Regions from separate parts of the Veillonella sp. CHU732 genome, predicted to be linked through region 2. Evidence: riboswitches for the same ligand, from Rfam matches in the RefSeq annotation. Region 2 holds a riboswitch; each other region holds the start of a gene.
What was found. Region 2 has a riboswitch for thiamine pyrophosphate ahead of thiS (sulfur carrier protein ThiS). Riboswitches for the same ligand answer to the same signal wherever they lie in the genome.

Region 1 (2,278 bases), on a different contig from region 2:
TATCGATTTTCATATCCGCCAATACCTCAGCTTCACTGCGGTTCGGAGTAATCAATGTTGCTTTCGGAATCAATTTACTTTGTAAGGCTTTCACCGCCTCATCGGAAATCAATCGATCCCCACTGGTGGCAATCATCACAGGGTCTAACACATAGGGTACCTTAGGATCTATATATGTTCCTATGAGTTCCATCATCTCTGCTGTGGCTAACATACCAGTTTTCACTGCTTCTGGTACTATGTCTGTATACACCGATTGTAACTGTGCTTCAATCATAGATACATCCATATGGGCAATGTGGGTTACACCACAAGTATTTTGTGCCACTACGGAAGTAATCACCGCCATACCGTAGACATGACGACTTTGAAAGCTTTTCAAGTCCGCCATCACCCCTGCACCGCCTGTTGGATCTGTTCCTGCAATTGTTAACGCTCTATGTAATTTCATAGGTATCTCCTTTACTAGTAACAAAAAAGAACCAATCCTTTGGACGGTTCTTGTACAATGTCTAGTATTCGATGCCATCCACTTTCCTCCGCCAGCATTATCTGGTTCAGGTCTAGGGTTTTGATACTCATCAATCTCAGCATAAGCACCCCTAGTGGTTCTTATATTAATTTAGTTATAACATGAAATAGTAACCAATGCAATACAATAAATTACAGCTAAACTACTTTCACTAGAAGAGATTCCCTCTCAATATAGACATTCATATATCCTATGTATTTCATATAATACATTACATTCACCTATATATTGCTATTGACGTAGTATCATTCAATTCGTATAATACATCTGTAAGGGGTGCTCACTAAAGTGGGCTGAGAAGTGGCTATGTGCTACTAACCCATAACCTGATTTGGATAATGCCAACGTAGGGATATATTAGTATATTTTGTAGTACCTATACAAACACATAAGGACACATTACCATATGGTTCCTGTTTGCAATACTAGGTCTCTTAAGAATATCTATCATCTACAGGCTAATCGTTTCAGATTAGTCTTTTTTGTTCCTACTGGCATAGTTAGGAGTATTCATGAGTGATTCAAAACTTTCATCATCGCGGTTGTCCCTCATTTGGTTCGGTGCCGCTCTTTCCATTGCTGAAATTATGACGGGCACCTATTTTGCGCCCCTAGGATTTTCCGATGGCCTATTAGCCATCATCATCGGTCACGTCATCGGCTGTTTGTTATTATTTGGTGCAGGACTCATCGGCGCTCGTGAACACATGAGTTCTATGCAAACTGTATCCACTGTCTTTGGCAATGGAGGCATGAAATTATTTTCCATTTTAAACGTTCTACAACTCATCGGCTGGACCGGTATTATGATCTATGACGGTGCTCTTGGTGCCGCAGAATTGTGGGATCTACCATTCACTGCGTGGACTATCATTATCGGTGCTCTCATCATTGTATGGCTATTCATCGGTATCCGTAATATGGGGTACATCAACAGCATCATGGGCTACGGCTTAGGTATTCTGTGCATCTATTTGCTAATTAGCTTGTTACAAGAAAGTTCCATTCACAGCCAAGGCATCATCACTAATGAAATGACTTTCACAGCGGCCTTGGAATTATCCATTGCTATGCCATTGTCTTGGCTACCATTGATTAGTGATTATACTCGATTATCCAAGAATCCTGTGGCAGGTACTGCATCTAGTGCCATCGTATACGGCGTAACTAGTTCTGTCATGTATGTATTAGGCCTCGCTGCGGCCCTCTATACAAATGAAAGCAACATTGCAAAGGTTCTACTTCATGCTGGCTTAGGATTTGGTGGATTAATTATCATCGTATTCTCTACTGTCACAACTACTTTTATGGATGCCCTATCTGCTGGTATTTCCTCTGAAAGCTTGCAGACTAAATATTCTGGTCGTACCATCGGTATTATTGTTACGATCATTGGCACTATCGGTGCATCCATCTATCCAATGGATAATATCATCCCTTTCTTATATATGATTGGATCCGTATTTGCCCCAATGATTGCTATTTTATTAACTCACTATTTCTTATTACGTCATTGTCCACACCTTGACCATGGACCTAGCTTGTATATCATTTGTTGGGCATCTGGTACTTATATGTACCATCAATTCCTTGACAGCAACCCATTCTTAGGGGCTAGCCTATCTACTATCGTAGGAACAGCATTAGCAACCATTGCAACGGCCTATATCATTAGCAAATTGAGCAAAAGTTAATATTCCCCTTATTATTTTATAATTACATTTAATTTACATTGTAAACTGAATG
Region 2 (2,278 bases):
AGCAGAATCCGTCGTGGCTATCACGCAAGGGGAGTTTACACGACCAGAAGATTTAAAAGTATCTTGGCAGGCTAAATTTTTAAATCGCTTTATCCATCCTGATGGATCTATGGCATCTGTGTATGGTATGCAAGCAGCTATGGATAAAGAAGGGGAATGGAAAATGATGTTTGCCTTCCTCTGCGGAGCCGTAGCTAAAGTGTTTAAAAAATCTGGCGTATTCTATCAAATGGCACGGACTGCATCTTTAACAGATGATGTGACAGGCACCATGCCTCCTTTTGATAAATGCATTGTATATGGACCAAAACAACCACATGCAGTAGCGGATGCTATTATGAAAGCCACAGGAGCCTATGGGGCTTGTGTAGCGGACGTGAATGATTTAAAACGAGCAGCTATCTTAGGCCATAGTCGTGGATTGAAACCGCAGCAAATTGCGCAGATTTTAATCGATAATCCATTTGGCAATGATAGCCAAATGACACCTATCGTTGTGATTAAAAATTATGCCTCTGTGTCTGCACGGAGACGATAAAAATTGTTGATACTTAGGCTTGCAAATTGAGCTGTATCAGCGTATACTGAAAGAGAACTTTGGGGAGCCTACTGGCTGAGAGTAAACGAAAGTTTTGACCCATAACCTGATTTGGATAATGCCAACGTAGGATAAGTTTGATTCGTCATACTGAGGACATCCAACAGGATGTCCTTTTTTTGTATCTTTCATGGGATGGTCTATCGTATAGGGGTACAGAATAAAGGTACATCGAAATGGATGCACAAGTGGAACAGAATAGTGAGACGATAGAGTGCTACAGCATGAAGGGGCATACCACCGCGGGTATGGTTTTTCGTGCTGTTTTTTTATACTAGTATGTGGTGAAGGAAGCATGATTAGCAATTGGCATGATACTAGTTTGAAATAGGTATATAGCATACGCTATAGTTAGGAGGATACTATGAAAGTCAACGGAAGTACTTATAATTATGAAGGGCAAACGGTACAGGAAGTACTAGAAGCTTTAGCGTTTCGTATGGATCGCATTGTTGTGGAGTATAATGGCAAAATCCTTTCCAAAGCGGATTGGGAATCCACTCGTGTGAGTCCTGCAGACACAATGGAAGTAGTAACCTTTGTAGGAGGTGGCTAAATGGTATCTTTACAAGATAAAAAAGTTCTGCTTATCGGTGTGGGTGGTGTTGGCTCCCATGTGGCAGTGGCATTGTGCCGTGCTGGAATTGGTCAGTTAGAAATCGTAGACTTCGACGTTGTGGATGAGAGTAATCTAGGCCGTCAATACTATGACGTGAATGATGTAGGAGTTTTAAAAGTAGAGGCTATGAAAGGCCACCTCAATCGGATGAATCCAAACTGTGAAGTCATCGTTCATAATGAATGCCTCACACCAGAAAGATTATCTGAATTAATCGATGGCTATGACATGGTCGTAGAAGCAGTGGACAAGGCTGTCACAAAAGCGTGGATGACAGAAGTTATTTTGACCCATCCAGCAGAGCCTTTATTGGTAGGCTGTTCCGGTATGGCAGGTTGGGGCGATAGTAATGGTATCCGCCGTGAACGAAGACATCATCGTTGGTATTTATGCGGTGATGGTGTGAGCGATATCGATTCTATCGGAAAAATTACTGCCGCTCGTGTCATGGTTTGTGCCGGACATATGGCAAATGCTGTGATTCAACTATTACATGGAGAAGATATTGATTAAGGAGGAACCTATGACACTTTCAGTGAAAGATATGGAAACACAAGATACATGGACCTTAGGGGGACATACATTGCATTCTCGATTTATCTTGGGGTCTGGAAAATTTTCTATCGACTTAATCGAGGCTGTCCTAGAAGAAGCGGGCGCAGAAATGATTACCTTAGCTCTACGTCGTGCGGTAGGTGGAGAAGTGGAAAATATCCTAGATGCTATTCCAAAGGATACCATCTTAATTCCTAACACAAGCGGTGCCAGAGATGCAGAAGAAGCGGTACGCATTGCTAGATTATCACGTGCTACAGGTTGTGGAGATTTTGTAAAAGTAGAAATCATGAAAGATTCAAAATATTTATTGCCACATAATGGGGAGACCATTAAAGCTACAGAAATATTAGCAAGAGAAGGATTCATTGTTATGCCATACATGTATCCAGATTTAGAAGTAGCTCGTGATTTGGTGAATGCTGGAGCCGCTGCGGTGATGCCTTTAGCGGCACCTATTGGATCTAATCGTGGATTGCAGACAAAGGAATTTATCAAAATTTTAG
Region 3 (2,278 bases), on a different contig from region 2:
TTAAAGAGATACTATCAAGATAAAAATCTACGAGTGTCACTAATTCATGCTATTGAAAAAATTGAAATATCAATAAAAACGAACTTAGCTAGAATATTAGGTGAAAGATATGGGGCTTTTGGATATTTAAATTTTGCGCAGTGGGCTAATCGGTCGAAGGCCACTAGATATACTATAGAAAAGAAACAGTATAGAATAAAGGAAGAGTTACAAAACTCTTTGAAACGTTCGGATTATATATCCTCTCAATCTAAGGATAATTTTGATGTAGATAATTTTCCAAGCATCTGGCTTGCAATAGATTTATTGACATTTGACTCTGTTTTAAAAATGATAGAAATTTTAAGTGAAAAAAATCTAACGCAATTAGCGAGTACATATAATTGCTCAAATTTGGAATTAGTTTCGTGGCTAAAATGTTTACATTTCATCCGTAATATATGTGCACATAACTCCAATTTAATAGATATAAAGTTAAAGACGAAACCTAAAATACGAAGTGTATGGAAAGAACAACTCTTTTACGATGAAAAAGGTGGACAAGAAAAGCCAACTAATGGAGCCTCCATTGTAATTCTTATTGTTATGGAATTGGTGAAAATGATAAATTCAAAGTATAATTGGAGCCGCATTCAAAACGTTATTAGTAGCATATGCAGTAATGATGAAGAAGCACAGCTGTTTGGGTTTAAAAATAAAAAAAGTGTAGATTTATTAAGTTAGATAACTTTTTAAAGAGGATAAACATAAAATAGCTAAGTATTAATTAAGATGGTTTATACTGCTTTGGAAATTAAACACAATGATTCTCTATAAAATTCCATCATTTCATGCTATACTATAAGCAAGTAAATATTTTAGATTTGCAAGGGAGCCTATGTAATAGGCTGAGAAAGGACTATGAAGTACCTGACCTTTTGACCTGATCGGGATTATGCCCGCGTAGGAAGCACGCTGACATATGTGGGTATCGATGTAATGTTGATACCTTTTTGTGTATAGAGCACCCCAAATAGGCTCCTTTGTAATGAAAGGAGCTTTTTATGTTTTACACACAAATGCAAGCAGCCCAAAAAGGCATTGTTACCGACGCGATGAAAGTGGTAGCAGAAAAAGAAAACATGGATGTTGAAGTATTACGAGAGTTAGTGGCAAAAGGACATGTAACAATTCCTTGCAACAAGCATCATACATCTTTACAACCAGAAGGAATCGGGCAGAAGTTGCGCACAAAAATTAATGTGAACTTAGGAACATCTAAAGATTGTACAGACTACGAAGAAGAAATGAAAAAAGTTCATCATGCAGTGGCATTAGGTGCTGAATCTATTATGGACTTGTCTACACATGGTGATACAAAGGTGTTCCGCCGTTTGTTGACAAAAGAATGCCCTGTTATGATTGGCACCGTGCCAATCTATGATAGCGTTATTCATCATCAGAAGGATTTAGGTGAATTGACTGCAGAAGACTTTATTTCTACGATCCGTCTCCATGCAGAAGATGGGGTAGACTTTGTCACATTACATTGTGGGATTACGCAACATACGGTGGAGCAAATTAAACGACATAAACGTAAATTAAATATCGTGAGCCGTGGCGGTAGTTTAGTTTTCGCTTGGATGTCCATGACTGGTCAAGAAAATCCTTTCTATGAATACTATGATGAAATTCTAGACATTTGTGCAGAATATGACATGACCATTTCCCTTGGCGATGCTTGCCGTCCTGGTTGCTTGGCGGATGCCACAGATATCTGCCAAATTGAAGAACTTGTTCGACTTGGGGAGTTAACAAAACGAGCTCGTGAACGTGGTGTACAAGTATTGGTAGAAGGTCCTGGTCATGTGCCATTGAATCAAGTACAAGCCAACATGGAAGTGCAACAAACGATCTGCGATGGGGCCCCGTTCTATGTATTAGGACCATTGGTAACAGACATTGCACCAGGTTATGACCATATTACAGCGGCCATCGGTGGTGCCGTGGCAGCCATGCATGGGGCAGCATTCCTTTGCTATGTAACACCAGCGGAACACTTAGCCTTACCTGACGAAAACGATGTGAAAGAAGGCATTATGGCTTTCAAAATTGCTGCGCATGCCGCAGACATTGCAAAAGGGATTCCGAATGCACGAGATCGCGATGACCGCATGGCAGAGGCGCGCCAAAAACTCGATTGGGAAGCACAATATGCAGTAGCACTAGACCCTGAAAAAGCACGTCGCATCCGTGAAAGTCGTGCCCCAGAAGAAGGACACAAAGAAGCTTGTAGTAT

Region 1: linked by a shared signal. The riboswitch ahead of cytX (putative hydroxymethylpyrimidine transporter CytX) and the one ahead of thiS (sulfur carrier protein ThiS) in region 2 are both predicted to bind thiamine pyrophosphate.
Region 3: linked by a shared signal. The riboswitch ahead of thiC (phosphomethylpyrimidine synthase ThiC) and the one ahead of thiS (sulfur carrier protein ThiS) in region 2 are both predicted to bind thiamine pyrophosphate.

The regions. Positions count from the first base shown of each region.
Region 1 is NZ_RQVC01000001.1:164,268-166,545, forward strand. Features, by position in the region: gene thiD (bifunctional hydroxymethylpyrimidine kinase/phosphomethylpyrimidine kinase) at 1-451, opposite strand, end outside; TPP riboswitch at 518-614, opposite strand; TPP riboswitch at 795-902, shown strand; gene cytX (putative hydroxymethylpyrimidine transporter CytX) at 1,045-2,226, shown strand.
Region 2 is NZ_RQVC01000006.1:71,444-73,721, reverse strand. Features, by position in the region: gene EO121_RS04020 (coenzyme F420-0:L-glutamate ligase) at 1-538, shown strand, start outside; TPP riboswitch at 589-688, shown strand; gene thiS (sulfur carrier protein ThiS) at 963-1,154, shown strand; gene thiF (sulfur carrier protein ThiS adenylyltransferase ThiF) at 1,155-1,730, shown strand; gene EO121_RS04005 (thiazole synthase) at 1,762-2,278, shown strand, end outside.
Region 3 is NZ_RQVC01000001.1:33,502-35,779, forward strand. Features, by position in the region: gene EO121_RS00180 (Abi family protein) at 1-723, shown strand, start outside; TPP riboswitch at 858-966, shown strand; gene thiC (phosphomethylpyrimidine synthase ThiC) at 1,044-2,278, shown strand, end outside.